Regions from separate parts of the Streptomyces sp. NPDC058470 genome, predicted to be linked through region 3. Evidence: riboswitches for the same ligand, from Rfam matches in the RefSeq annotation. Region 3 holds a riboswitch; each other region holds the start of a gene.
The links. A riboswitch is a leader RNA that binds a small molecule or an ion and turns the genes downstream of it on or off. The one in region 3 is predicted to bind cyclic di-AMP.
Positions count from the first base shown of each region.

Region 1 (7,157 bases), on a different contig from region 3:
GCGCCGTCTCCACCACGTCCGGCTGACCGCAGGGACAGCGGTGCGCGATCGCGCGCAACCCGCGCGGCGGTCGCCCCAGCTGCTGCTTGAAGGCCTCGACATCCGCGTCGGTCGGCTCGGTGCGCGGGGTGGGCGGCGGTGGCGTTTCCATGCCGTGAGTCACATGTCTTTCTGGTCAGCCGGTCAAACGGTCAGTCAGCCAAACGGTCAGTCAGTCAAACGGTCAATCGGCCGGTCTGCCGATTCAGTCAGTCGATCGATTCAGTCAGTCGATCGGTCCGGTCGGTCCGGTCGGTCCGGTCGGTCCGCCGATTCAGCCAGCCGGTCGGTCAGCGGCCCACCGGTGAACTGGTCGATCGGTTCGTTCACCGGTCGGTGGCGTCGGCTCTGTCCACGCCGTCCCACACGTTCGCGTACCAGGGACGGTCGGCCGCCCCCTGGTCGACGCGGGACTGCTTCGCCGCGTCCGGGTCGATCACGATGTAGCCGGTCTCCCCCGGCATCACATAGTGCAGCCGGTCCCGGATCTGCTGCTCCGCGTACGCGTCGTCCTGCCAGCGCGCCTTGAGGTCACGCAACTGCTCGACCCGCGCGCGGGCCTGCTCCCGCTCCCGCACCAGGTCGGAGACCTCGGCGCGCTGGGACACGTACTGCCTTATCGGGTACGCGAGGGCCACCACCAGCGAGCACAGGACAAGGGCGAGGAGCGCCGCCCGCCCGGTGAGCCGCGAGCGGCGGGCCTGCCGCTTGGTCTGGGAGCGGTAGACCCGGGCCGCCGTCTGCTCGCCGAGCAGCTTCAGCCTGGTCGCGGTGGAGAACCGGTCCCGGTCCTTCACGGCCATGTATCCCGCCTCCCCGATACGTCCCTGCCAGCACGTGCGTACGTCCCCGCACACGGTACGGGACCGAGTACGGGGACGTACGTACGACGCTTCCTACGAGGCCCGGCTCAGCCCTTGAAGCGGGGGAACGCGCTACGGCCGGCGTACACCGCGGCGTCGTCGAGGATCTCCTCGATGCGCAGCAGCTGGTTGTACTTGGCGACGCGGTCCGAGCGGGCCGGGGCGCCGGTTTTGATCTGACCGCAGTTCACCGCGACGGCAAGGTCGGCGATGGTGGTGTCCTCGGTCTCGCCGGAGCGGTGGGACATCATGCACTTGAAGCCGTTGCGCTGCGCCATCTCGACGGCGTCCAGGGTCTCGGTCAGCGAGCCGATCTGGTTGACCTTGACGAGCAGGGCGTTCGCGGAGCCCTCCTCGATGCCGCGGGCCAGCCGCTCCGGGTTGGTGACGAAGAGGTCGTCGCCGACGATCTGGACCTTGTCGCCCAGCTTGTCGGTGATGACCTTCCAGCCGGCCCAGTCGTCCTCGTACAGCGGGTCCTCGATGGAGACCAGCGGGTACGCGGAGACGAGCTCCTCGTAGTACTCGGTCATCTCGGCGGCCGAGCGGGACTTGCCCTCGAACTCGTACTTGCCGTCCTTGTAGAACTCGGACGCGGCGACGTCGAGCGCGAGCCCGATCTGCTCGCCGGGGATGTAACCGGCCTGCTTGATGGCCTCGATGATGAGGTCGAGCGCGGCGCGGTTGGACTCCAGGTTCGGGGCGAAGCCGCCCTCGTCGCCGAGGCCGGTGGACAGGCCCTTGGTCTTCAGCACCTTCTTGAGGGTGTGGTAGACCTCGGCGCCCCAGCGCAGCGCCTCGGAGAAGGACTCCGCACCGATCGGGGCGATCATGAACTCCTGGATGTCCACGTTCGAGTCGGCGTGCGACCCGCCGTTCAGGATGTTCATCATCGGGACGGGCAGCAGGTGCGCGTTCGGGCCGCCCAGGTAGCGGAAGAGGGGCAGGTCGCTGGCCTCGGAGGCGGCGTGCGCGACGGCGAGGGAGACGCCGAGGATGGCGTTGGCGCCGAGCGAGCCCTTGTTGTCGGTGGCGTCCAGGTCGAACATCGCCTGGTCGATCAGGCGCTGCTCGGTGGCGTCGTAACCGACGAGCTCCGGGCCGATCTGCTCGATGACGGCGAGGACGGCCTTCTCGACACCCTTACCGCCGTAACGGTTGGGGTCACCGTCACGCAGCTCGATGGCCTCGAAGGCTCCGGTGGAGGCGCCGGACGGGACGGCGGCACGACCGGTGCTGCCGTCATCGAGGCCGACCTCGACCTCGACGGTGGGGTTCCCTCGCGAGTCGAGGATTTCCCGGGCTACGACGACGTCGATGGACGGCACGAGCATCTCCTTCAGGAATGTGACGCGGGTACGCGGGACTGTGGCAGCCCCGCGTAGATGAGCCTAACCGGCTCCGAGGGATCGGCCAGCCGGTCTACCCCCTCTTGTGCAGAACTGAGAGCACATATTGTTCCCGAACGGAACAAAAAGGTGGGGAAGAGGGTGGCGTCGCCGGGACCGGTGCCGGAAATGAAAAGCCCCGCCCCGGTGCGTACGGGGGAACACGCACCGGAGCGGGGAGCCCGTGGGGGACGGGGGTGACCCACACGAGGCCTTCAGTATGGAGACCACGTATGGGAGCGGGCTGTGGTTCAACCGCGAGCTGCCTGTCAGTCGCCGGCCGACCGCCGTCGGCCGGCGACCCGGGCCGTCAGCTGAGGTGCAGCTGCTGACCCGGGTAGATGAAGTCCGCGTCGTCGATGATGTCCTTGTTCAGCTCGAACAGCTTCTGCCAGCCGCCCTTGACGTTCTTCGCCTCGGCGATCTCGCTGAGGGTGTCGTCCTTCTTCACCTTGTACTCACCGTCACCCTTCTTGACCGTCTTACCGGTCGGGGTCTCGACGGTCTCCTTCTTGGCGGTCTCCCGCTCCGAGGAACGCGAGGCACGCTGCTCGTCGGTCCCCGAGCTCGGTGCACTCGGCGTGCTCGGCGTGCTCGGCGTGCTCGGCTGCGAAGGGGTGGTGCTGCCGGCGTCGTTCGCGGCGTTCGACAGGCCCGTGCCGCAGGTCGGCCAGGCGCCCTTGCCCTGCGCGGCGAGAACCTTCTCGGCGACGGATATCTGCTGGGACTTGGAGGCCTGGTCGGCGGTGGAGGCGTACGAGCTGCCGCCGTACGCGGACCAGGTGGAGGAGGAGAACTGCAGGCCGCCGTAGTAGCCGTTGCCGGTGTTGATGGACCAGTTGCCACCGGACTCGCACTGGGCGACGGTGTCCCACTCGGAGGTGGTGGCGGCGGAGGCGGTGCCGGCCGCCATCAGCGGAGCGGCGACGGCGACGCCGGTCACTCCGGCGAGCGTGGCGATACGGGTGACTTTGGACGGGCGACGGTGCTTGCCCTTGCACGAACGCAGCATGAAGTGATCCCCTCACCGACGCCTACGAGGTGAGCTGTCGGGTTCGGGCGGGTGAGTGCCCGGTCGCGCACCCTTCGATGCACGGCTTCACCCCAAGCCACTCCCGGTCAACTACCGGGCGCGGCGCTTACCTTGGGTCCCCCGCTCCTGCCTACGGCGCTTGACGCGACGACTGTTCCCGTACGGCCGCTGGCAGGATTCGGCGTTGCGACCGTCGGGGCTCACTGTGGCGAGCGGTCACGACCGTAGGCAGGCGATCGGCGGAATATCAAAGACGATCAGGGGGTCTGAGATCCATCTCTCATTCTCGCCAAACTGGACATTCTATGGCGAACCATGACGCGAACTCCCGCTGCTTTTCACCCTATTCAGCACCAACTGCCAGGCTCTGACCGGGGAGGATGAGGTCCGCGTCGGCGCCGACCGTCTCCTTGTTCTCGTCGTACAGCTGGGTCCATCCGCCGTCGAGGCCAAGGGCGTCGGCGATGACCGAGAGGCTGTCGCCGGCCTGGACGACATAGGAGCCGTCGACGACGGCGCGGGCCGTGTCGGAGTCACGTGAGGCGTGCCGTCCGGAGGTGGCGTCGTCCGTACGGCCGTCGGTCGCACCCTCGGTGGCGGTGTCACCACGGTGACGCCCGGCGGTCGCCTCATCCTCGGGCGCACTCGAAGAATCGTCGGCCGGGGCGGACTTATCCGATTCATCACTTTTCGTGGCACTTGGGTCGGCGCTCGCGTCCGCACTCGCCTCCACCTCCGGAGCGTCGGAGTTGGTGGGGTTTCCGGTGTCCTCGGTTGCGTCCGCGGAGGGCGAGCCGGACGGGGAGGGGCTGGACGATGCGGACGGGGAAGGGCTGGACGATGCGGACGGGTCCGCGGAACCGGGCGTGGCCGACGGTGAGTCGTCCACCACGCCCGTGTCGACCTCCACCGAGGCGGAGTCCTTGCTGAGCCCGGAGAGGGGTCCGCAGGTGGGCCAGGCGACGAGCCCCCGGCCGTCGAGGATCTTCTCGGCGACGGCTATCTGCTGCGAGCGGCTGGCCTGGTCGGCGCTCGGGGCGTACTCGAGGCCGCCGTAGTTCTCCCAGTCCCACTGGGTCACATGCAGCCCGCCGTAGTACCCGTCACCGGCGTTGTCGCTCCAGGCGGCACCCGTCTCGCACTCCGCGACGCGGTCCCAAGTAGTGGTGTCGGCCGCACTCGCACTCGCGGCACCGAGCAACGGGATCGCGATCGCCGATCCGGTCACTCCTGCCGCGACAAGGAGAGCCGGGGCCTGACGGGGGCGACGATGGCGACCGTTCCCGGAGAGCATGCGGAAGCCCTTTCATGTGACAGCAGGTGACTACAGCGACATACGGCGACGCCAGCCGACGTCTGCGACGCATGATCCGCGCTGTTCGTCGAACGTATCCGCACGCGAACGCTTGTCACAAGTCGATGCAGCGTAGATCACGTGAAGATCACAATGTTGATGGATCGTCAGCTTTCCGCAGCCCCCGAACCGCCTCAGGCCCACCCGGCGGACAACTGGAGCGGAGCCGTGAACTCCACTGGAATCGTACGCAATCCACGTATAATGCGCCCCCCGCGTCAGTGCAAATCGGCGGAATCCCTTGCGAGTTGGAGGTCGGGAGGCGGGTGGTCCGGCCTCCCCGGCGCGGGGAGGCGGGGTAAGCCGAATTCGGTGAGGTGTGCAGGGCCACGGAGTGTCACGAAATGAGTCGGCCGCAGACCCGGCACTGGGTTTGGCTACCGCCGCGCCCCCGTGTCCTCAGCGACCACACCACGGACCACGGACGCCGGGGCGGCAAGGCATGGGCGCACCACAGTGGGCGTGTTCAGTCCTCCGAGACTGTTCCGTCCCCGGGGTGTTCGAGCACCGGCGGGAAGGTTCCGGCTCCTTTGCGCTGATGCAAGCGCGCTGGGGCCGGTGCCGTTTTGGGGAACTTTCCCTGTCACTCTGTGCAGTTGAAGGGAAATTGCACAATTCGGCGATCTCACCCGCGCAACACGGCGCCCGGTACCGTCAGCCCGTGAACGCCCCCCATAACAAACCCGAACTCTTCACCTGGGAGTTCGCCACCGACCCCTACCCTGCCTACGCGTGGCTCCGCGAGCATTCGCCCGTGCACCAAACCACGCTCCCCAGTGGGGTGGAGGCCTGGCTGATCACCCGGTACGCGGACGCCAAGGAGGCTCTCGCCGACCAGCGGCTCTCGAAGAATCCCGCCCACCATTCCGAAGACGCCCACGGCAAGAGCAAGACGGGCATCCCCGGCGAGCGCAGCGCCAACCTCATGACCCATCTGCTCAACATCGACCCGCCGGACCACACGCGGCTCCGCCGACTCGTCTCCAAGGCGTTCACACCCCGCCGGGTGGCCGAATTCGAGCCCAGAGTCCAAGAGTTGACCGACCAGCTCATCGATCAGTTTGCGCATACCGGAAGCGCCGACCTCATTCACGAGTTCGCCTTCCCCCTCCCCATCTACGCCATCTGCGACCTACTCGGCGTCCCCCGCGAGGACCAGGACGACTTCCGGGACTGGGCGGGGATGATGATCCGGCACGGCGGTGGGCCCAGGGGCGGTGTCGGGCGGTCCGTGAAGAAGATGCGCAGTTATCTCGCCGAGCTGATCCAGCGCAAGCGGGAGGCGCTCTCGGACACACTCGGCCCCGGCGAAGACCTCATCTCCGGGCTCATCCGCGCCTCCGACCACGGCGAGCACCTCACCGAGAACGAAGCAGCAGCCATGTGTTTCGTACTACTGTTCGCAGGTTTCGAAACGACATTGAACCTGATCGGCAACGGCACCTACGCGCTGCTGCGCAATCCGACACAGCGAGCACAACTACAGAAGTCGATCGAGCACGGAGATCAGGAACTGCTCGACACAGGCATCGAAGAACTACTTCGTTACGACGGCGCGGTCGAACTCGCTACTTGGCGCTACGCAACCGAGCCCCTCACGATCGGCGGACAGAGAATCGCTTCCGGTGATCCCGTGCTCGTGGTCCTCGCCGCTGCCGACCGTGACCCGGCTCGTTTCCATGAGCCGGACACACTCGACCTCTCCCGCCGGGACAACCAGCACCTCGGATACGGACATGGCATCCACTACTGCATCGGCGCACCGCTCGCCCGCCTCGAAGGCCGCACCGCGCTGGCCACCTTGCTGCGCCGCCTACCCGATCTTCAGCTTGCCGCCGACCCCGCGGACTTGCGCTGGCGTGGCGGCCTGATCATGCGCGGACTGCGGAACCTTCCTGTGGAGTTCACGTCTGCCTGACGCAGGCTGACCAGCCCGGCTCGGAGCAGCGGAAGAGCGCGGAAGCGGTACGCATGGAGGCGGGAGGCTTGGGCGAGCGCCCTCAGCCAACGGTACTCAGCGATCCCCTCTCGGTCTCTCACCCTCTTCACCCCGAGCTGTCCGGAAATCACCTGCTGGTTGACTTCGCGACTCGGCAAGTCCCTACAGTCGCGAAGTGGACCCCGAAATACTCAGATCCAGCTTCGCGGTCGTCGAGAGACGGGCCGAGTTCGCGGTCAAGTACTTCTACTCGCATCTGTTCCGGCACAACCCGGACGTACGCGGGCTGTTTCCGCTGGACTTTCCGGAGGACATGGAGCGGCAGCGGGACCGGCTGTTCGCGGCGCTGACGTATGTGATGGAGCGACTGGGGGATCCGGCACTGCCGGGATACCTGCGGGAGTTGGGGCGAGATCACCGGAAGTACCTGGCGGAGCCGGACCATTACGCCGCCGTGGGGGCGAGCCTGATCGCCGCGTTCACCTTCGTGGCGGGGTCGGCGTGGAACACAGAGGTCGAGAAGGCGTGGGCCGAGGCGTAC
Region 1 covers NZ_JBHXMF010000027.1:14,904-22,060, reverse strand. Annotated here, with positions in the region: gene ACFWP7_RS20730 (DUF501 domain-containing protein) at 1-151, opposite strand, end outside; gene ACFWP7_RS20725 (septum formation initiator family protein) at 366-842, opposite strand; gene eno (phosphopyruvate hydratase) at 950-2,236, opposite strand; gene ACFWP7_RS20715 (transglycosylase family protein) at 2,601-3,302, opposite strand; cyclic di-AMP (ydaO/yuaA leader) riboswitch at 3,307-3,471, opposite strand; gene ACFWP7_RS20710 (transglycosylase family protein) at 3,667-4,617, opposite strand; gene ACFWP7_RS20705 (cytochrome P450) at 5,339-6,595, shown strand; gene ACFWP7_RS20700 (globin domain-containing protein) at 6,792-7,157, shown strand, end outside.
Region 1: linked by a shared signal. The riboswitch ahead of ACFWP7_RS20715 (transglycosylase family protein) and the one ahead of ACFWP7_RS41495 (peptidoglycan DD-metalloendopeptidase family protein) in region 3 are both predicted to bind cyclic di-AMP.

Region 2 (7,157 bases), on a different contig from region 3:
GCGCTGAGGATCGTCTGGGTGGAGCGGTAGTTCTGCTCCAGGAGGATCGTCGTCGCGTTCGGGTAGTCCTCCTCGAACTGGAGGATGTTGCGGATGGTGGCGCCGCGGAAGGCGTAGATCGACTGGTCGGCGTCGCCCACGACGCACAGCTCGGCGGGCGGCAGGTCGTGCGGGGTGGGCGGGACGTCCACGGGGTGCCCGGAGGTGCCGACGAGTTCGCGCACCAGGGCGTACTGCGCGTGGTTGGTGTCCTGGTACTCGTCCACCAGGACGTGCCGGAAGCGACGGTGGTAGTGCTCGGCGACGTCCGGGAAGGCGCGCAGCAGGTTGACCGTCGTCATGATCAGGTCGTCGAAGTCGAGCGCGTTGGCCTCACGCAGCCGCGACTGGTACATCGCGTAGGCCTGGGCGAGGGTCTTCTCGAAACCGTCGGTGGCCTGGGCGGCGAAGTCCTCCTCGTCGATCAGCTCGTTCTTCAGGTTCGAGATCTTGGCGCTGAAGGACTTCGGCGGGAAACGCTTCGGATCGAGGTCCAGGTCACGGCAGACCAGGGCCATGAGCCGCTTGCTGTCGGCGGCGTCGTAGATCGAGAACGACGAGGTGAAACCGAGCCTCTTGCTCTCGCGGCGCAGGATCCGCACGCACGCGCTGTGGAAGGTCATCACCCACATGGCGTTGGCGCGCGGGCCGACGAGGTGCTCGACGCGCTCCTTCATCTCGCCCGCGGCCTTGTTGGTGAAGGTGATCGCGAGGATCTGGCCGGGGTGGACCTGGCGCTCGCCCAGCAGATAGGCGATCCGGTGCGTGAGCACGCGGGTCTTGCCGGAGCCCGCACCGGCCACGATGAGCAGAGGGGAGCCGGAGTGCGCCACGGCCGCCCGCTGGTTCTCGTTCAGCCCGTCCAGGAGCGCGGCCGCGTCCACGACGGGGCGCGGGGCGCCGTCGCGGTAGTACGCGTCGCGGCTCGGCGGCACGTCGAAGCGGCCGCCGAACAGGTCGTCCGGAAGCGGCTCGGCCGTCCCGTCCTCGGGCGGCGGGGGCTCTTCCTCATGCGCCGCCGAGGGCTTGAGGTCCGCCAGGAAGCTGTCATCAAAGAGGCTGCTCATCGCTCTCCGAGTCTAGGCGGCCCCACTGACACCCCGCCGCCACCCCGAAAACTCGACCGGAACTCGTGACGGTACTCAGCGGCCGAGGGGCCCTCCAGGCCCGACGGCCCTCCGGAACCGCACCGTCACAGCCTGCGACCAGCCAGGCCCAAACGCACGCCTTCCCCGCCGTACGCCCTCCCGTCGTACGAATTCCAGCCCGTACACCTTCCCGCCCGTGCACATTCCAGCCGTACGAGTTCACGGCGACGCCCGCCGGGGCAGCACCCCGCCGCGACCGCCCGAAAGAGAGCGAGGACATCGCCCTCCGCGCAACTCACCCGATACCCCGCCGAATTGACGAGGGGTGACGAACCTCATGACTATGGTCACGAAAATGTATCGGGCATTTCGAACATCAACCTTCACAGAAGCCGCACGAGTTGGCTAGCGTGCTGATCAGGCCGCCCGACCCCCACCGGCGAACGTCGCCGGGCCGCGGTGGCCTCCGCCGAATTCGGTGCGCCCTCGTGGCAGCCGGAACCGGGGACCCACCGAACTTGGGGTGAATCGGTCCAACTGCCTTGTCGGGCAGAGACCGTAGGGCAACCCTTCCGAACCACCCGCCCGAACCCGACAGCTAACCCGGTAGGCGGATGATGGAAGGAGTCGCCTCCCTTGGCGTCGCAACGCAAATGGTTCCCGGGTTCGCGCGTGGCGGGCACGGCCCCCGTTCTCGCCACGGCGGCCCTCACTTCGGTGGCCCTGCTCTCCCAGACGGCGAACGCCGCGCCCTCCGAAGAGTCCGAGCCGAGCCTCGAAGAGGTCGAGAAGAAGGTCGACGACCTCTACCGGCAGGCCGAATCGGCCACCGACAAGTACAACGCGGCCAAGGAGAAGACCACCAAGCAGCGCAAGAAGGTCGACACCCTCCTCGACGACGTCGCCCAGCGCACGGAGAAGCTCAACACCGCGCGTGAGGAGCTGGGCTCGGTCGCCGCGACGCAGTACCGCACCGGGGCCGCGACCCCCGACGCCGGCTCTCTCCTGCTGGCGGACAATCCGCAGGACTACTTCGACCAGACCCAGCTGATGAGCCGTCTGACCGAACGCCGGAAGGCGGCTGTCGACGACTACGTCACGGAGCAGGCCGCCGCCACCGAGACGCGTACGGAGGCCTCCCAGAGCCTGGAGACGCTGACCACCTCGCAGAACGCCCTGCAGGCGTCCAAGACCGATGTCCAGCAGAAGCTCGCCAAGGCGCGCGAGCTGCTCTCGCAGCTGACCGTCGAGGAGAAGGCGCGGCTCGCCGCGATCGAGGAGGAACAGCGCAGGGCGGCCGAGCGCGAGGCGGCGGAGCTGGCGCAGCAGCAGGCAGCCGCCGCGGCACAGGCGGCCCAGGAGTCGTCGTCGAGCGCGACGACCGGCACCTCCTCCGGCTCGGCCACCACCGCCGACGCCGCGTACGCGACGAAGGCCGCCAAGGCCCTCTCGTACGCCCGCGGCCAGGTCGGCAAGCCGTACGTCTGGGGCGCCACCGGCCCCGGCTCGTATGACTGCTCGGGCCTCACCCAGGCCGCCTGGAGGGCCGCCGACGTCACCCTCCCGCGCGTCACCTACGACCAGGTGACCGCCGGCACGACCGTCTCCCTCTCCGAAGCCCAGCCCGGCGACCTGGTCTTCTTCTACGGCGACGTCAGCCACGTCGGCCTCTACATGGGCAACGGCATGATGATCCACGCCCCGAAGCCGGGCGCGTACGTCCGCGAGGAGTCGATCTTCTACGACGGCGAGTCGGCCATCCACAGCGTGGTACGGCCCGCGTAATCCATCGCCCGCGCGACACCTTCCGCAGGGCACGCACGCGCGTGGAGCACGTTTTCGTGTTCCACGCGTGCGTGCCCCGCGTTTTCCTCTCCCCCGCGCGCGTGCCCCGCGGGCAACCCACCCGAAGATCCTTAGCATCGGGCCCATGCCAGCCATCTCCCAGCCCCGCACCTGGTGGGCCGAGTGGCCGCCGGCCGCCGGCGCCGCCGTCATGGCGACCGGCACCATCTCGCTCGGGTTGCATCTGACCGGCTACGAGACGCTGTCCCGTGCCGCACTGGCCCTGGCGTCCGTCGCCTGGCTCGCGCTCGCCGCGGACTTCGTCGTACGGCTGGTACGGGACCGGTCGCGCTGGGCGACGGAGGCGAGCACGCCCCCCGCGCTCACCGCCGTCGCGGCGACGACGGTCCTCGGCATGCGGCTGTCCGCGCTGGGGTGGCAGGAGGTCGCCGAGGCCCTGCTGGCGCTGTCGGCCGTGCTGTGGCCGGCGCTGCTCCTCGTCGTCGTACGGCACTGGAGTCGTCGTATGCCGGGCGAGGTGTTCCTCGTGTGCGTGGCCACGCAGGGGCTCTCCGTGCTGGGCGCCACGCTCGCCGCGGCCATGGGCGCGAACTGGCTCGCGCATGCCGCGCTGGTGCTGTTCTGGCTCGGGATCGTGCTCTACGGAGTGGCGTTCGCGCGCTTCGACATCAGGGAGGTGGTGACGGGCGCCGGGGACCACTGGATCGCGGGCGGCGCGCTCGCCGTCTCGGCGCTGACCGGGGCCAGGCTCGTCGCGGCACACAACGTCGACGCGTACCTGTGGAACGGCGACGACAACGGCGTCCTGCGCGCCGTCACCACCGCCCTGCTCGTCCTCGGCCTCGCCTGGTCCTGCGTCCTGGCCGCCGCGGAACTGGCCCGGCCACGCCTTCGCTACGACGTGCGGCGCTGGGCGACCGTGTTCCCCCTGGGGATGGCGGCGGTGGCGACCCTGGCGGTCTCGAACGCCCTCGACGTCTCGTGGACCGAGGGGCTGGGAGAGGTACTGCTGTGGATCGCGGTGGCCGGCTGGCTGGCGGTGTCGGTCGGGGCCGTCAGATCCGCAGCACCGCGCTGAATCAGGTCCACAACACCGCGATGAAGATGTTCGCCGTCGTCAGCAGTCCGACGAGCCCGAAGAGCCCCTTCTCCACCTTCTCGTCGTCGCGCTTCACATAGACGAGCCCCAGGATCACGATCAGCAGCGTCAGCTTCACGCCGATCTTGATGTTGTTGACCGGCTGGTCGTCCGCCTGGTTGAGGCCGACCAGCACGACGCCCGTGACCAGCATGGTCAGCGCGCCGTGCAGCATCGCGGGGACGAAACGGGCCGTGCCCCGGCCCATCGCCTTCATCTGGGTGAGGAAGCCACCGAGGAGCGAGGCGATACCGATGATGTGCAGGCCGACGAAGAGATGGATGAGTACGTCCATGAGGCCGGAGCCTATGCGTACACCCCGGTCCCTCTTGTCACCGGCCCACCCCGTGTAACCCATAGCACCGGTGCACGCCCGGTTGTCCCGGATTCGCCGCATCGGTCATCACAGTCGGTGAAGTCGACGTCAGCGCATGGGTTTTACAGCCATTTGTGATCATCGAGTGATCCAGTGGCGTCAATTGCGTACATGGCGTTACCAAGCCCTCACGCTCAGGTTTAGCGTCCTCCACCAGGTGCCCGGCTCCCCGTCGCCGCCCTGGCCAGGGGCGGCAACCGGACACCTCGCCGAGAAGGTCCGGCGGCGGCCCGCTCCCCCTGTGTGGGCCGCCGCCGGACGCGTAACCGCTGACCGCCCGGGCTTTTGCTCCGGTGGCCGTACGGAAGGATGTGGGCCCTCGTGGCAGCGCACCGCAAGCCCAAGCAGCGCCCGCTCGGCGGAAGCAAGGCCCGCACAGCCGCGACGATCGCCCTCGCGGGCGCGGCGACGGCCACCGCCTTCGACGGGACGGGGTACGCCGAGCCCCAGCTGTCGACGGCACAGGTGAAGGCCAAGGTCGACAGCTTGTACGAGGAGGCGGAGGTCGCCACCGAGAAGTACAACGGCGCCAAGGAGAAGGCCGGCAAGGCGGCGGAGCGGCTCGGCATACTCCAGGACGAGGCGGCACGCAAGGAGGACCACCTCAACTCGGCGCGCGACGCGCTGGGTTCGATCGCCGCCTCGCAGTACCGCAACGGCGGCCTCGACCCCGCGCTGCAGCTCGCGCTCTCCGACGATCCCGACCAGTACCTGGAAGGTGCCGCGTTCGCCGAACGGGCGGGCAGCAGGCAGGCGGCTGCCGTGGATCGCGTACGTCAACAGCTGAGGGAGATCGCGCAGTTGCGCGGGGCAGCGCACGTCGAGCTGTCCTCGCTCACGTCGCGGCAGGCCGAGCTGAAGCGGCACAAGAAGACGGTCACCGGGAAACTCGACGCGGCACGACAGCTGTTGGGCCGCCTGAGCGACGAAGAGCGCGCCCGGCTCGGGGAAACCGGCGACTCGAGCGACCGCGCCACACGCTCCTCAGCTCGTGACCTGACCAGCCCTGCGGCCCCGGCCGGTTCCGTCGCCGCCCCCAACTCCCGTGCGGCAGCCGCCGTCTCGTACGCCTACGGGAAGCTCGGCAGCCCCTACGTCTGGGGCGCCACCGGACCCGACGCCTTCGACTGCTCCGGCCTCTCCCAGGCCGCGTACCGCGCCGCAGGCATCGCGCTCCCCCGGACGACCTACGCCCAGATCAACGCCGGCCGCCGCGTCGCACGCTCCGAGCTCCTCCCGGGCGACCTGGTCTTCTTCTACTCGGGCATCAGCCATGTGGGCATCTACGTGGGCAACGGCCAGATGATCCACGCCCCCAACCCGAGCGCGCCGGTACGACTGGCTCCGGTCGACCAGATGCCGTTCGCGGGGGCTGCCCGGGTGGCGTGAGGGGGTACGAGGCACGGTCTCAGCGGACTTCCTGCAACGCGTCGCCGACTGCTGCCACGCCCTCGATGATGGCGGGCGCGGAGGATGCGGCGTAGCCGAGGAGCACGCCGGGCGGACCTGCGCGTTGTCGGTGCCAGGACAGTGGGTGAACCTTCACGCCACGGACCAGCGTGGCCGCCGCAAGGTCCGTGTCCAGGAACCGCGCCCCGTCGAATTCCCGCCCCTCGAAGGTGATCAGGAGGTGGAGACCCGCCGCGGCGCCGTGGACGACAGCGCCCGGCAGCCGGTCCCGGATCGCCGCGATCATGGCATCGCGGCGGCGGCGATGACGGCGGCGCAACAGCCTTAGATGCCGCTCCAGTTCGCCCGACTCCATGAGCCGGGCGAGTACGAGTTGGGGCAGGGCGGGGTTGCCGAGGTCGGCGAAGCGTTTCGCGGCGATCAGCGCGTCCCGGTAGCGGAGCGGCGGGAGCACCCATCCCGTACGCAGGGCGGGAGCCAGCAGCTTGGACACGCTGCCCGCGTAGCCGACCTGCTCCGGCAGCATCGACCGCAGCGCGGGCACGGGCGGCCGATCGTAACGGTGCTCGGCGTCGTAGTCGTCCTCCACTATCAGCCCGCCGTCCTCGGCCCATTGCATCAGCTCCCGGCGCCGTGCGCCCCCGAGCACCACCCCGGTTGGGAACTGGTGCGCCGGAGTAAGCAACACAGCGCCGTATGCACTCAGTTCGTCCACCCGGATGCCCTCGGCGTCGACGGACACAGGCGGCGTACGGAGCCCTTGCCGTTGCAGATGCTGCCGGACCCCGAGCGAGCCGGGGTCCTCCACCGCGATCTCCTCCACGCCGTCCTCGCGCAACACCTGCCCGAGCAGCGTCAGCGCCTGCGCGGTCCCCGCGACGACGATCACCTCGTCCGGCTCGGCCCTGATCCCCCGGTTCCGTGCCAGCCAGTGCGCCACGGCTCGCCGCAACTCCGGGGTCCCGCACGGATCCCCGTAACCGAACCCCGAAGCGGACAGCCCCCCGAACACCTCCCGCTCAGCACGCAGCCAGGCCGCCCGGGGGAAGGCCGTGAGGTCGGGGACGCCGGGCGAGAGGTCGATACGGGCGGGGGCGGAGCGGATCAGGTCGAAGATGTCGTCGCCTGGAACGTCGGCGAACAGGCGCCGCCGACCCCGCTGTTGAGGTGCGAAGGTCGACCGTGACGTGTCGGCGGGCGCCGCCACGACCACCGTCCCGTTCCGGCCCCGGCCCTCCACACGCCCGTCCTCGGACAGCCGCTGGTACGCCTCCGTCACCACCCCGCGCGAGACACGGAG
Region 2 covers NZ_JBHXMF010000012.1:32,789-39,945, reverse strand. Annotated here, with positions in the region: gene pcrA (DNA helicase PcrA) at 1-1,106, opposite strand, end outside; cyclic di-AMP (ydaO/yuaA leader) riboswitch at 1,585-1,756, shown strand; gene ACFWP7_RS11245 (NlpC/P60 family protein) at 1,764-2,912, shown strand; gene ACFWP7_RS11240 (tellurite resistance/C4-dicarboxylate transporter family protein) at 3,058-4,011, shown strand; gene ACFWP7_RS11235 (hypothetical protein) at 4,013-4,366, opposite strand; gene ACFWP7_RS11230 (NlpC/P60 family protein) at 4,769-5,836, shown strand; gene ACFWP7_RS11225 (PLP-dependent aminotransferase family protein) at 5,856-7,157, opposite strand, start outside.
Region 2: linked by a shared signal. The riboswitch ahead of ACFWP7_RS11245 (NlpC/P60 family protein) and the one ahead of ACFWP7_RS41495 (peptidoglycan DD-metalloendopeptidase family protein) in region 3 are both predicted to bind cyclic di-AMP.

Region 3 (7,157 bases):
CATCGAGAACAGCCACGCTTCCACGGCGCTCGGCTGGGCGGACGGGCTGGCCAAGGCCCGCCAGGTGCAGGGCGAGAAGGGGCATGTCGTCGCGGTCATCGGCGACGGCGCGCTCACCGGGGGCATGGCGTGGGAGGCGCTGAACAACATCGCCGCCGCCAAGGACCGGCCGCTGATCATCGTCGTCAACGACAACGAGCGCTCCTACTCTCCGACCATCGGCGGTCTCGCCAATCACCTGGCGACCCTGCGGACGACGGACAGTTACGAGCAGATCCTCGCCTGGGGCAAGGACGTACTCCTGCGCACGCCGGTCATCGGGAACACCGTCTACGAGTCGCTGCACGGCGCGAAGAAGGGGTTCAAGGACGCCTTCGCGCCGCAGGGCATGTTCGAGGATCTCGGGCTCAAGTACGTCGGGCCGATCGACGGGCACGACGTGGGGGCCATGGAATCCGCGCTGCGGCGTGCGAAACGCTTCCACGGCCCTGTGCTGATCCACTGCCTGACGGAGAAGGGGCGCGGCTATGAACCCGCGCTCGCGCACGAGGAGGACCACTTCCACACGGTCGGCGTGATGGACCCGCTCACCTGCGAGCCCCTCGCGCCCTCCAACGGGCCTTCCTGGACCTCCGTGTTCGGCGACGAGATCGTCAGGATCGGGGCGGAGCGCGAGGACGTCGTGGCGATCACGGCGGCCATGCTGCATCCGGTGGGGCTCGGCAAGTTCGCCGAGAAGTTCCCCGACCGGGTGTGGGACGTCGGCATCGCCGAGCAGCACGCCGCGGTGTCCGCGGCAGGGCTGGCCACCGGCGGCCTGCATCCCGTCGTCGCCGTCTACGCCACCTTCCTCAACCGTGCCTTCGACCAGCTCCTGATGGACGTGGCACTGCACCGGTGCGGTGTCACCTTCGTCCTTGACCGGGCGGGCGTCACGGGCGTGGACGGCGCCTCGCACAACGGCATGTGGGACATGTCGATCCTCCAGGTCGTGCCGGGGCTCCGGATCGCCGCGCCGCGCGACGCCGACCAACTGCGGGCCCAGCTGCGGGAGGCGGTCGCCGTCGACGACGCGCCGACGCTGATCCGGTTCCCGAAGGAGTCGGTGGGGCCGGCGATTCCGGCCGTCGACCATGTCGGCGGGATGGACGTCCTGCACCGGGACGACCGGCCGTCGGTGCTCCTGGTGGCCGTCGGTGTCATGGCGCCGGTCTGCCTCCAGGCCGCCGAACTGCTCGAAGCCCGCGGTATCGGCTGCACCGTCGTCGACCCGCGCTGGGTCAAGCCGGTCGACCCCTCGTTGCCGGGACTCGCCGCCGAGCACCGCATGGTGGCCGTCGTCGAGGACAACAGTCGGGCGGCCGGTGTCGGCTCGGCGGTCGCGCTGGCATTCGGGGACGCAGAAGTCGACGTACCCGTACGGCGGTTCGGCATCCCGGAGCAGTTCCTCGCGCATGCCAAGCGTGGTGAGGTGCTGGCCGACATAGGTCTCACGCCGGTCGAGATCGCCGGGCGGATCAGTGCCGGTCTGGCAGTCAAGGACGAGCTGTCCAAGGAGAAACAGGAATGACCATCCCTTCAGCTTCAGGGAAGTCGTCTTCTGAGGAGACCTCCTCCTCCGGGAAGTCGTCTTCCCTGAAGTCCCCATCCGGGAAGCAGGAGTTCGACCTCGGCGCGCTGCTCGTCGAACGCGGAGCCGAGCGCTACGAGCTGCACACCAAGTATCTGAACCACCAGCTCCCGCGCATGCTGCACACCATCGGCTTCGACAAGGTGTACGAGCGGGCCGAGGGTGCCCACTTCTGGGACGCGGACGGGGCGGACTACCTGGACATGCTCGCCGGGTTCGGGGTGATGGGCCTGGGCCGCCATCACCCCGTGGTCCGCCAGGCACTGCACGACGTCCTCGACGCCTCGCTCGCCGACCTCACTCGCTTCGACTGCCAGCCGCTGCCCGGGCTGCTCGCGGAGCGACTGCTCGTCCACAGTCCGCACCTGGACCGGGTGTTCTTCGGCAACAGCGGCACGGAGGCTGTCGAAACCGCGCTGAAGTTCGCCCGGTACGCGACCGGGAAACCGCGGATCCTGTACTGCCCGCACGCCTTCCACGGGCTGACCACCGGGTCGCTGTCCGTGAACGGCGAGGACGGTTTCCGCGACGGCTTCGCGCCCCTGCTCCCCGACACGGCCGTCCCGCTCGGTGATCTCGACGCCCTGGCACGGGAGTTGAAGAGGGGCGACGTCGCCGCGCTCATCGTCGAACCCATCCAGGGCAAGGGGGTGCACGAGACACCGCCCGGATACCTGCGCGCCGCCCAGGAGTTGCTGCACAAGCACAAGGCGCTGCTCATCGTCGACGAGGTGCAGACGGGCCTGGGGCGGACCGGGGACTTCTACGCCTATCAGCACGAGGAGGGGGTGGAGCCGGACCTGGTGTGTGTGGCCAAGGCGTTGTCGGGCGGCTATGTGCCGGTCGGCGCCACACTGGGCAAGGACTGGATCTTCAAGAAGGTCTACTCGTCGATCGACCGGGTCCTGGTGCACTCGGCGAGCTTCGGGTCGAACGCGCAGGCCATGGCGGCAGGCCTTGCCGTGCTCTCGGTCATGGAGAACGAGCAGATCGTGGCCAACGCCCGTGCCACGGGAGAGCAGTTGAAGTCCCGGCTCGCGGCGCTCGTGGACAAGTACGAGCTGCTGCGTGACGTACGCGGCCGGGGGCTGATGATCGGCATCGAGTTCGGGCGGCCCAAGTCGCTGAAGCTGCGCAGCCGTTGGACGATGCTGCAGGCCGCGCGCAAGGGGTTGTTCGCGCAGATGGTGGTCGTGCCGCTGCTGCAGCGGCACCGGATTCTCACCCAGGTCTCCGGCGATCACCTGGAGGTGATCAAGCTGATCCCGCCGCTGGTCATCGACGAGGGGGACGTGGACCGCTTCGTGGATGCCTTCACGGCCGTGATGGACGACGCGCACGGCGGGGGCGGGCTGATGTGGGACTTCGGGAAGACCCTGGTGAAGCAGGCGGTGGCGAACCGGTGAAGGAGCGGTCGCTGAGACTGCCGGGGTGCCGAACCGTTTGATTCTTGCCTCTGGGGCAAGAAGTTTGCCCCAGAGGCAAGGCTCGGGCTCAATGGAGGCATGAGCACCGCCGAGGGTATGAACCCTTCCCCGCAGGGAACCGCCGACGAGCTGCACGTCGTCGCACCCCAGCTGCGTGGGCTGCGCCGCCGGGCCTCCCTGACCCTGGAGGCCGCGGCCCGTGCCGCCGGGCTCTCGCCCGCCCACCTCTCGCGCCTGGAGACCGGGCAGCGCCAGCCCTCGCTGCCGATGCTGCTCGCACTCGCGCGTATCTACGGTACGACCGTCTCCGAGCTGCTCGGCGAGACGGTCCCCGAGCGGGACGCCGTGGTGCGCGCCGCCGACATGGAGCCGACCGCGGCGGGCGGCTGGACCTACTGGCAGGCGGGCGGCTCGGGCCGCGGGATGCAGGCCCTGCGCGTGCACGTCCCGTACGGCTCGCAGGGCGACATCGTGCGCGTCCACCCCGGTGAGGAGTGGCTCCACGTCCTGAGAGGGCGACTGCGGCTGCGCCTCGGTGACAGCGCGCATGTGCTCGCCCCGGGGGACAGCGCGCACTTCGACTCGCTCACCCCGCACCGTATCGCCGCCGCCGACCGGGACGGCGCCGAGCTGCTCTTCGTACACACCCTGCTGCAGAGCCCCACCGCCGCGCTGTGCCTCGGCCCGGCGACCGACCACCCGACCCTGGGAGAGACACCATGACCGATCCCACGGAATCCGGCCCGCGCCGCTCCATGGACGACAAGCTCCCCCGTGCACTGTGGGTACGGCTGATCATCTACGTCGCCGTCGGCCACCTCTTCGCGGCCTTCGTCTACCTGCTGTTCACGCTGGGCGCACAGAACCAGTAGGCACCCGTCGGCCGGGACCGGGAGACCTGTGCCGTGTCAGTCGAGGAGCCGCTCGCGCAGCCCGGCCCGCAGCCCCGGGGTGAGCCCAAGGCCCCGCTCCAGGTAGGCGTCGACGCTGCCCCAGGTCTCCTCGATCGTCTCGAAGGCCGCGGTAAGGTACTCGGCGCGGGCGTCGAACAGCGGGCTGAGCAGTTCCATGACCTCCGGGGAGTAAGCCGATGCGGAGGAGCTGCTGCGGTGGACCTTGTAGCGACGGTGCAGGGCGTTCGACTCCAGGTAGTCGGCCACGATGGCCTCGCGCTCGACGCCGACGGCCAGGAGTGTCACGGCTATGGAGAGGCCGGCGCGGTCCTTGCCCGCGGCGCAGTGCATCAGCGCGGGCACGCTGTCCTCTGCCATCGAGTGCAGCACCTGGGAATGCTCGGCGGTGCGCTCCTTGATGATGGTGCGGTAGGAGTTGATCATCCGGTTCGCCGCCTTGCCGTCCGCGAGGAGCGTGCGCAGCTGTTCGAGATCGCCGTCGCGGACCATCTTCCAGAACTCGGAGCCGTCGGCCGGGTCGGTCAGCGGCAGATTCACGTTCCGCACGCCCGGCAGCTCGACGTCCGGACCCTCCAGCTTCTGGTCCGAAGCGTTGCGGAAGTCGAAGATCGTGTGCAGGCCGAGGGAGGCGAGGAACGCGGCGTCGTCCTCCGTGGCGTGCGCGAGATGTCCGCTGCGGAACAGCACCCCGTACTTCACCCGGTGGCCGTCCGTGGTGGGCAGGCCGCCCACGTCCCGGAAGTTGCGCACAGCGGTCAGCTCGGGTTCGGTCGACGGGACCTGCTGTGTCACGGGGGCTCCTCCCGGTCAGCCGTCGGCGCTGCTCGGCGTCGCCCGCCGACGGACGTTGCGCTCTCGACGATACGACATGGGTTCCTGGGGCAATGAGTTGTCCACAGGCGTTGTCTTCGCAGGTGCGGGCCGTCGCCTCCGGAACTCCCGGGTGCGCGATGGCATGAGGATTTATTCCTGTCTGTCCGCATCTATGGAGGCTCGATGGTGGAGATCGGTGCGGACGATGATGTGGTAGTTATCCGACTGCGTCGCATCTGGCTGTTCTGTCCGAATTAGCTGCTTCATTACAACTGGCCCTGTAATAAGGCATCCTGGGTCGGCGTGCGTGAGCAGCGTCATATTCGTGACGATGTGTTGCGACGCCTCTTTGTCAACCTGCCCGGATTCTCTGGTGAATTGCCGGGCAGGAAAGGCCCTCCGTCGACGGAGGGTGACGGTAATTCCGGCGTGGATCAAGGGTGGCGCAGGCGCAGAAAATCCACATGCTTGTCGACGCCGTCTTATTTCGCTTACGTTCACCCTCAATCCGGACGGACGCCCAATCCTGCCGCCGACCGGAATCCGCACACTCACCCGTATGTGGCAGGAGCGGGGGACCCACAGGTAAGACGCCTGTTCCGGTCTCCGGAACGGCTAGGGGTATAGCCGCGCAGCAGCGCGGCCGGGCATCTCCAGCCCGCACCCGACAGCTCACCTCGCAGGCGCCGGAGAGGAATTCGTCATGCCCGCGAAGGGTAAGCACCGCCGTCCCAAGTCCCAGCGTTTCACGCGCTCGATCGCCGTGGCCGGAACGGGTGGCGCCGCGCTCGCGCTGCCGCTCATGGGGGCCACTGGGGCCCATGCCGCGACCTCGGCTTCCACTGCTTCCACGGCGTTGGAGAAGGCTGCCACGGCTGCCGAAAAGGCCGCCATTTCCGCTCCCGCCGCGGCCGAGAAGACCGCGACGAAGACCTATGCGGTAAAGGCCGGTGACTCCCTCTCGAAGATCGCCGACGACCAGAGCGTCAGTGGCGGCTGGAAGAAGCTGTACTCGGACAACCGCAAGGCTGTGGGCGAGGACCCCGCTCTGATCCACCCGGGTCTGAAGCTGACGATCGGCAAGAAGGCCGCCGGGTCGAGCGGCGCGACCAAGTCGTCCAAGTCGACGAAGCCCTCGAAGGCGTCCGAGTCGTCCGCCAAGACGGCGGCCGAGCCCACGGCCAAGGCCGACGACACCGCGGCCTCCAGCAGCAGTTCCGGTTACACGCTGCCGGTCGAGGGTGCGACCATCGGCACCGGCTACAAGGTTGCCGGCAGCATGTGGTCCAGCGGCTACCACACGGGCGTGGACTTCGTGGTCCCGACCGGCACCACCGTCAAGTCCGTCGCCGCGGGCACCGTCGTCTCGGCGGGCTGGGGCGGCGCGTACGGTAACCAGGTCGTCATCCAGCACGCCGACGGCGAGTACTCGCAGTACGCCCATCTCTCCTCCCTCTCCGTCTCGGCGGGCCAGACCGTGACCGGGGGGCAGCAGATCGGCCTCTCCGGGGCGACCGGCAACGTCACCGGACCGCACCTGCACTTCGAGATCCGCACGACGCCGGACTACGGCTCGGACGTGGACCCGGTTGCGTACCTGCGCTCCCACGGTGTCACCGTCGGCTGACGTCTCTCGCTCGCCGCTGAAGGCCGGACCCCACGATCCCCAGGGTCCGGCCTTCGGCGTTTCGTGCTCAGGATGTCGCGCCCTCGGACATTCCCTTCCAGGCGCGGTGGCTGTTCAACTACCCCTGGTGGGCCCTTATTCCGAGCTTGACCCAGACTTTATGCGTGGCTTATGTCACCACCCGTCAACCCCATAATACGGTCGCGTAGGTCACACTCGAAGGTGAATCATGGGTCGTTGTGGCAGACGATTCGAAGAGTGGCAACAGATCAGTGATCGGGTCGTACGTAGCGGTGGGGGACAGCTTCACCGAGGGCGTCGGCGACCCCGGGCCTGACGGGGCCTTTGTCGGTTGGGCGGACCGGTTCGCGGTACTGCTCGCGGACCGGCGCCCCGAGGGCGACTTCACCTACACCAATCTCGCCGTCCGCGGCAAACTGCTCGACCAGATCATCGAGCACCAGCTCTCGCGGGCGAAGGAGCTGGCGCCGGACCTGGTCTCCTTCTGCGCGGGCGGCAACGACATCATCCGGCCCGGCGTCGACCCCGACGAGGTCGCGGAGCGCTTCGAGCGCGCGGTCGCCGACCTCACCTCCGCCGTCGGCACCGTCCTGGTGACGACCGGGTTCGACACCCGTGGCGTGCCCGTGCTGAAGCACATGCGCGGCAAGATCGCCACGTACAACGGGCACCTACGGGCCATCGCCGACAGGTACGGCTGCCCTGTCCTGGACCTGTGGTCCCTG
Region 3 covers NZ_JBHXMF010000108.1:354-7,510, reverse strand. Annotated here, with positions in the region: gene dxs (1-deoxy-D-xylulose-5-phosphate synthase) at 1-1,570, shown strand, start outside; gene ACFWP7_RS41515 (aspartate aminotransferase family protein) at 1,567-3,036, shown strand; gene ACFWP7_RS41510 (helix-turn-helix domain-containing protein) at 3,136-3,780, shown strand; gene ACFWP7_RS41505 (DUF6126 family protein) at 3,813-3,929, shown strand; gene ACFWP7_RS41500 (tyrosine-protein phosphatase) at 3,966-4,763, opposite strand; cyclic di-AMP (ydaO/yuaA leader) riboswitch at 5,319-5,483, shown strand; gene ACFWP7_RS41495 (peptidoglycan DD-metalloendopeptidase family protein) at 5,488-6,411, shown strand; gene ACFWP7_RS41490 (SGNH/GDSL hydrolase family protein) at 6,684-7,157, shown strand, end outside.

Region 4 (7,157 bases), on a different contig from region 3:
GTCAGCTCGATCAGTCCGATCGTGCTGCTTCCCACCTCCATGAGGTTTGGCGAGGGAGGCCGTCGAGTTCTCCGCGGCCGGTGCACCAGAGGAGTACCTGAGTGGGGTCTCCGGGCGGGGCGGCGGGGAAGAGCCGGTTGAGTACTGCTGCGCTCAGTGGTGCTGGTGGCAGCCAGTTCACGGACAGTCCCTGCGTGATGTCGTAGGCGTGCAGCAGGATTTCGGCGACGCCCATCGCGGCGAACCCTTCGGGGTCGCACGGGCCCCAGTGCCAGGCCCTCAGGGTCGGGTTGGCTGTGGCCAGGGCGCTGCTGAGCAGTCCGCCGCAGGCGGTGACGGCCTGGAGTACTTCGGCGGGCGAGGCAGTGGGGCGAACGTTCAGGTCGATGGGAAGGTAGGCGTCGGTGGGCTGTGCTGCCAGCTGCCCTGCGTAGGCCAGCAGGTCGTGGCCGATGTGGGCTGCTGTTTGCCAGCAAGTCCATTGGAGTGGCCCCGCTGGCACCGTCCAGTCCTCGGCGGTATGGGGGCCGAGTACTCGCAGCATCTCTGCCACGGCGGCGTCGACGTCTTTGTGGTCCATGCAGAGCTCCTTGCGGTCCGTGTGGTGGGAGTGGGCTGCGCCGGTTGTCGATCCTTCACGCCGCCGGGCATCTGGCACGTCCGCCCCAGCGGATGCCCTTCTCGCTGCGGATGCGGGCATGCTCTCGGCGTTGTGCGGCGAGTACGTCGGGATGGCGGGCGTTGGCATTGCGCCAGCGCAGGTAGCGGTGCAGAGCCCGGGTCTGCGCGGGATGGCTGCGATGGTGGGAGTTGGCCAGGGTGAACTGCCGCAGCGGGCCGAAGTGGGCCTCGATCGGGTTGGCCCAGGAGGCGTAGGTCGGGGTGAAGTACAGCTCAACCTTGTTCTTCTTCGCCCAGCGGCGGATGTCCGCGCCGGTGTGGGCGGAGAGGTTGTCCAGGATGATGTAGATCGGGGCGCCGTCGGGGCAGGCGGCGCGGATCGACTTCAGCGCGGCCAGGGTGTTGGCGGTGCCTTTGCGGCGGCGGTTGACGCCCCACAGCTGGTCGTCGCCGACGGAGTAGCAGCCGTGGAAGTAGGTGACGCCATGGGTGCGGTAGTACATCGCCGGCAGGCGGTCGTGCTTGCCCTGCTTCGCCCAGCAGGAGCCCGCGGTGGGCCGGATCCCCAGCGGCCCGAACTCGTCGAAGGCGAACACTCGGTCCGGGAAGCGTCCCTTCACGTGCTCGATGCGGTCGAGCTTGGCGTCACGCTCGGGGTCGGGCGATTCCTTCCAGGTCTTGGTGCGCTGGAAGGTGATGCCACGGCCCTTGGGGCGGCTCGTGACGCACTCGGCAAGTTGGCTTCCCTGGACGCGGCCGTGAGAAGCGATCTTAGATCTAGGGTGTGATAGTCGCTCTGACCTGGTGCTTCTCCTTGCTTGATAAAACCAGGTGTGGGTATTGCCACATCCTGGGTGGCTGGGACGGCCGCTAGGGTCTGTGCACTGCCTACAAAAGCCACGGCCCACAAAGAACCGCGGCATACAGAAACCACGGCTCGCACGAACACCGGTGGCACAACTCCCGTCCCTCCGGTCCGGAGGAGGACCCATGGCGTTCGGCTGGATCGACGAGCAGGCTCAGGCGCGCCGTCGGGCCGGACTCGTCCGCACCCTGCGCCCGCGCCCCGCCGACTCCCCCCTGCTCGATCTCGCGAGCAACGACTACCTCGGACTCGCCCGCCACCCGGAGATCACCGAGGCCGCCGGGGCCGCCGCGCGGACATGGGGAGGCGGAGCCACCGGTTCCCGGCTCGTCACCGGCACCACCGAGCTCCACGGCGAACTCGAACGCGAGTTGGCCGACTTCTGCGGCTTCGAGTCCGCGCTCGTCTTCTCCTCCGGATACGCGGCCAACCTCGCCGCCGTCACCGCGCTCGCGCCGCACGGCTCCCTCGTCGTCTCGGACGCGGGCAACCACGCATCGCTGATCGACGGCTGCCGACTGGCCCGTGGCACCACACAGGTCGTGGCGCACACCGACCCCGAGGCCGTACGCAAGGCGCTCGGCACCCACAAGGGACCCGCCGTCGCCGTCTCCGACGCGGTGTTCTCGGTGGACGGGGACGCGGCGCCGCTGGCCGATCTCGCCACCGCCTGCCGGGAGTTCGAGGCCGGGCTGATCGTCGACGACGCGCACGGACTCGGCGTGCTCGGCGACGGCGGCCGGGGCGCTCCGCAGGCGGCGGGCCTCGCGGGCGCCCCGGACGTCGTCGTGACGGTCACGCTGTCCAAGGCGCTGGGCAGCCAGGGCGGCGCCGTCCTCGGCCCCGCACCGGTGATCGACCACCTGGTCAACGCGGCGCGCACCTTCATCTTCGACACCGGTCTCGCGCCCGCGGCGGCGGGCGCGGCCCTCGCGGCGCTGCGACTGCTGCGCCGCGAGCCGGAGCGTGCGGCACGGGCCCGCGCGGTCGCGACGGCGCTCCACAGCGGCCTGACGGCCGAAGGCCTGGAAGCGGTACGACCGGACGCCGCCGTCGTCTCCGTGCGTGCGCCGTCCCCCGAACGGGCCGTGCGGTGGGCCGCCGACTGCCGCGAGGCGGGGCTCGCTGTCGGCTGCTTCCGCCCACCGTCCGTGCCCGACGGCATCTCCCGGCTGAGGCTGACCGCACGCGCGGACCTCACCGACGTACAGATCGAGCACGCGGTACGGGTGATCGGCGCAACCCGATGATGCTCGGTCCGGCGCGATGACGCTCGGTCCGCTCCGACGACGGCCAGCGCGGTCCGATGACGGTCAGCTCAGTCCGGCGATGAATCCCTCCCAGGTGGCAGGGGTGAACAGCAGGGCGGGACCTGCCGTGTTCTTGGAATCGCGGACGGCCACGAGTCCGGACCAGGGTCCTGGTCCCGGCCGGGCCGTCTCGACGCAGTTGTTCATTCCCGTACTACGGCTGCTGCGCAGCCAGCGCACGTCGTGCAGAGAAGTACTGGAAGGTACGTACCGAGGCAGTGCAGACATGGTGCCTCCTTACGCGCCGTCACCTATCACGGCGATGTAATCCAATGAGTCCTCGGGCGAAAGGGCTTGGATCTGAAGGGCGTTGAAGGCCTCGCTGTAGGCCTCTAGGTCTTCTTTCCGTTCGAGATAGAGGCTACTCGTCAAGTGGTCTAGAACAACTACATCCAGATCAGATGTGTTCGGAAAGGAGAAGATAACGAAAGGTCCTGTGACTCCGATGTGAGCCCCGGCGCCGAACGGCAGAACCTGAAGCCGCACTTGGGGCAGGGTGGCGGCCTCCCGCAGCCGGTGCAGCTGGCGAGCCATGACCTCCGGGCCGCCGACATCCCGGCGCAGCACCGCCTCGTCCAGAACAGCGCTCAGTTTCAGCGGCGGATTCGAACGCAGCACGTCCTGCCGGGCCAGGCGCACCTCGACCAGCGTGTCGAGCTTGCCGTCCTCAAGTCCCCCTACGGCGGCCTGCGTCACCGCACGGGCGTACTCGGGTGTCTGCAGCAACCCCGGCACCACGGACGTCTCCAGCGTGCGCATTCCGCTGGCCTGGGACTCCAGACTGATGAAATCGCGGTACGTCGGGGGCAGGACACCCCGGTAGGCGTGCCACCAGTGGTGCCGTCCGTCGCCCTCAGCGCCCGCCAGTACGACCAGGAGATCCCGTAACTCGGGTTCCTCGACGGCGTACGCGTCCAGGAGCCGTTCCACGTCGGGGGGTTTGACGCCGCTGGTGCCGGTCTCGATCCGGCTCACCTTCGACTGGTGCCAGCCCAGGAGGCGGGCCGCCTCGCCGCTGGTGAGACCCGCGCCGACGCGCAGCGAGCGCAGCTCGGCACCGAGCTTGCGGCGGCGTACTGCGGGACCGTTCTGCATGGCCGTACTCCTTACTCCTTCCGGGCCGCCCAAATACGGTCCTCCGTCGCAGAGTTCACCGCTTCGAGCGACAGATATATGCATATCTCGGTGGATCGCACCCGTGACAGGCCTGGTAATGGCAGTCTGGCGCGAAGCACCAGTCCGGGACCGTACTCGAACCATCCGCTCCGTGTCGGACCCCGGTCCCGTGGGAAAGGGACGACCGCGCCATGGCAGACCACCAGGAAGCATCCGTCACTCTGCCGAGCGATCCAGCCTCGGTCTCCGCGGCCCGGAAATTCGTCGCCGAAGTGCTGGCGGAATGGGGCCTGCCGAGTGACTCCGAAGTCGCCGACACCGTACGCCTGATCGTGTCCGAACTGGCCACCAACGCCGTTCAGCACACTTTCGGGCAATCACCCACCTTCAGAGTGGACGTCCGCCTCGACCGGGACGAACACCTGCGCCTCGGCGTCACCGACAGCCACCCGCGATTCCCCAAGCGACTGCCCGCCGCCGTCCAGCAGGACAACGGGCGCGGCATGGTGATCATCCGCTGGCTGACCGCGGAGTGCGGCGGCAGGCTTACCGTCCGGCCCACCCGTGAAGGCGGCAAGACCATCTCCATCGAACTGCCCTGGACGGCGCCGGCCGAGCCGGTGGTGACAGCCGGGGGGCCACAGGAGTCCTGAGGGCCGTGGAGACGGGCAGTGGCACTGTGCTCACTCTGCGGGGTCCGATCCTTCTCCTCGGCCCTCGGTGGCGGACGTGACGTAGCGCCGCACCAGCCGGGGCAGGACGCCCCACAGCATCAGACAGACAGCCAGAGTTCCCGCGCCCGCGGCGATCCCGGCGCCGCGCCCCAACGTCACGTCGACGACGAGAAGCACCGATCCGGTGAACGCCAGCATCAACACGTACAGGCCGACGTGGGTCAGCGAGGAGGCGACCCGCACGATGGCGGGTTTGGCGTTCTGCTGGAACAGCGCCCGGTGCAGGGCGGCGGGCGCCGTGAAGAGGGCGGCGGCCAGGAACGCGAGCAGCAGCGTCGTGACGTAGATGGCCCGCTGTGTCGTGTCGAGCGACGGGAAGCGCTGGGTGAAGGCCAACGTCAGCAGGAAGGCGAAGAGGATCTGCACGCCGGTCTGGGTGACCCGCAGTTCCTGGAGGAGCTCGGCGAAATTGCGGTCGGCGCGCTCCAGCGGCTTCTCGTCGCGCTCCGTGCGGGGGCGTTGTTCCACCATGGTGGACGAGTAACCGGTCCGTCCCGTTTCAAGCCCTGTTTCACGTCCCGTAGGGGGTGGCGGCGTGCGCCGCCACCCCCCACGGACGGGTCAGCTGACCCGCCCGTACCAGACGCTCTTCGTCCAGATCTTCTGGAGCTTCACGACCTCCCCCGACTTCGGGGAGTGCCAGATCTTTCCCTTCCCGGCATAGATGCCGACGTGGTACACGCTCCGGCCCGAGTGGAAGAACACCAGGTCTCCGGCCTTGCGTTTCGAGGCGGAGACATGGTGCGTCTTGTTGTACTGCGCCGCGGCCGTACGAGGCAGCTTCTTGCCCGCCTTCTTGTACGAGTAGAGCGTGAGCCCGGAGCAGTCGAAGCGGCGCGGCCCAGCGGCCCCGTACTTGTACGGGGAGCCCTTCTTGGAAGCCGCGACGTGAAGTGCCTTCGTCGCCAGGGTGGCCGCCTCGGCGTCGGATGCGACGCCCGGGACCACGAGGCTGCCGCCCACGGCGGCGATGGTGAGAGCCGAGGCCGTCCCGGCCCTCGTCCACAGCGACGGGACACGATTGAGCGCAGTCATGCGCAACCCTTCGTCAACCGCCTGTGAAGGATGACCTGTCGGATTCGGGCTGGCGAAGTAGCCCGGCCGCGTGGTGCGGCTTCACCCCAAGGACCGCCCGGATCTCTCCGGCGGCCCGTCGTGCTGGGTCCTCCACTCCTGCCGATGCACATCTGTCGACCGGTCATCCGGGCGGCGGCAGGACTCGGCGTCCGCCCGGACCGCCCCGCCGGTGCGGCGGGGGCTTGTCGTCGGAAGGGATCTTCACGCATCGATGTCGGAAAATCCGAGCGGAATCGGTGATTTGTGGGCTTACTCACCACTCACCCGTTCGGGTGGACACGCGGCCGTTCGAGCGAGTGTCCAGAGGTCCGACGACGCCCGTACCAGCAACGGAGGGCTCAGATACGCATCGACGCTACGCGCGTTGCGCAACTTCTCCGCGCCGTAGGAATGACCCGCGTCTACGCCAACCGGGGGTACACCATTCGGGCCGTTTGAAGCCCGGGCCGGACGCCTCGCGGAGGGGCGTGTACGGCGGCCCGGGGGCGTGGGTGCGTCAACGGGCCGGCGTGTGTGGCGGCCCCGGGGGCGTGGGTGCGTCAACGGGCCGGCGTGTGTGGCGGCCCCGGGGGTGGGTGCGTCAACGGACCGGTGTGTGCGGTGGCCCCGGGGGTGGGTGCGTCAGGGGACCGGCGTGTGTGGCGACCCCGGGGTGGGTGCGTCAAGGGACCGGCGTGTGCCGCGGCCTGGGGGCGGATGCGTCAACCGACCTGCGCGGCTGCGTCAATTCTCGACAACGGGCGGCAGGGCGACGCGGGCCGCCCGCCGCTCGCCGTCCAGGACGCGCAGCGCCTGTGCCAGGGTCGGGGCGTGCACCTCGCTCTCGCCCCGCTGATGCATCAGCGTGAGGGCGTCCCGCAGCGCCGTCGCCTTGGCCACCAGCGCCTGAGCGGCCCTCAGGCCTCGGTAGGTGTCACCGGGGCGGGCCGGGTTGATGCGGCCGAGCAGGTCGACCACGTCCAGGTAACGGTCTATCAACTCGGCTTCCGCGCGCGTCAGCGCGGGCAGCGGGGGTAGTTCGGGTGGGACCATCGGCCGCTCACCTCGCGCCGGGTGTGGGCAGAGGAGCCTTGCGGCTCGGGATGACCCCGTCGATCAGTCCGTACGCCAGCGCCGCCGGCGCGTCCAGGATCTTGTCCCGTTCGATGTCCGCGGCGACTCGCTCCGGACTCTGACCTGTGTGCCGCACGAGCATCTCCTCCAGCATCCTCCGAGTACGCGTCAACTCCTCGGCCCGGATGGCCAGATCAGAAGCCTGCCCCTGGATCGGCTCGGGAAACGACGGCTGGTGGATCAGGACGCGGGCACCCGGCAGGGCGAACCGTTTTCCCGGCGTGCCGCCCGCCAGCAGCACGGCCGCTGCCGACGCGGCCTGCCCGAGGCAGATGGTCTTCACGTCGCAGGCGACGAACCGCATCGTGTCGTAGAGGGCCG
Region 4 covers NZ_JBHXMF010000008.1:105,623-112,779, forward strand. Annotated here, with positions in the region: gene ACFWP7_RS08390 (maleylpyruvate isomerase N-terminal domain-containing protein) at 11-580, opposite strand; partial or broken gene ACFWP7_RS08395 (IS630 family transposase) at 636-1,325, opposite strand; gene ACFWP7_RS08400 (8-amino-7-oxononanoate synthase) at 1,612-2,736, shown strand; gene ACFWP7_RS08405 (DUF397 domain-containing protein) at 2,800-3,024, opposite strand; gene ACFWP7_RS08410 (helix-turn-helix domain-containing protein) at 3,034-3,891, opposite strand; gene ACFWP7_RS08415 (ATP-binding protein) at 4,104-4,565, shown strand; gene ACFWP7_RS08420 (DUF6328 family protein) at 4,596-5,117, opposite strand; gene ACFWP7_RS08425 (C40 family peptidase) at 5,208-5,681, opposite strand; cyclic di-AMP (ydaO/yuaA leader) riboswitch at 5,685-5,849, opposite strand; gene ACFWP7_RS08430 (hypothetical protein) at 6,447-6,755, opposite strand; gene ACFWP7_RS08435 (ATP-dependent Clp protease proteolytic subunit) at 6,763-7,157, opposite strand, start outside.
Region 4: linked by a shared signal. The riboswitch ahead of ACFWP7_RS08425 (C40 family peptidase) and the one ahead of ACFWP7_RS41495 (peptidoglycan DD-metalloendopeptidase family protein) in region 3 are both predicted to bind cyclic di-AMP.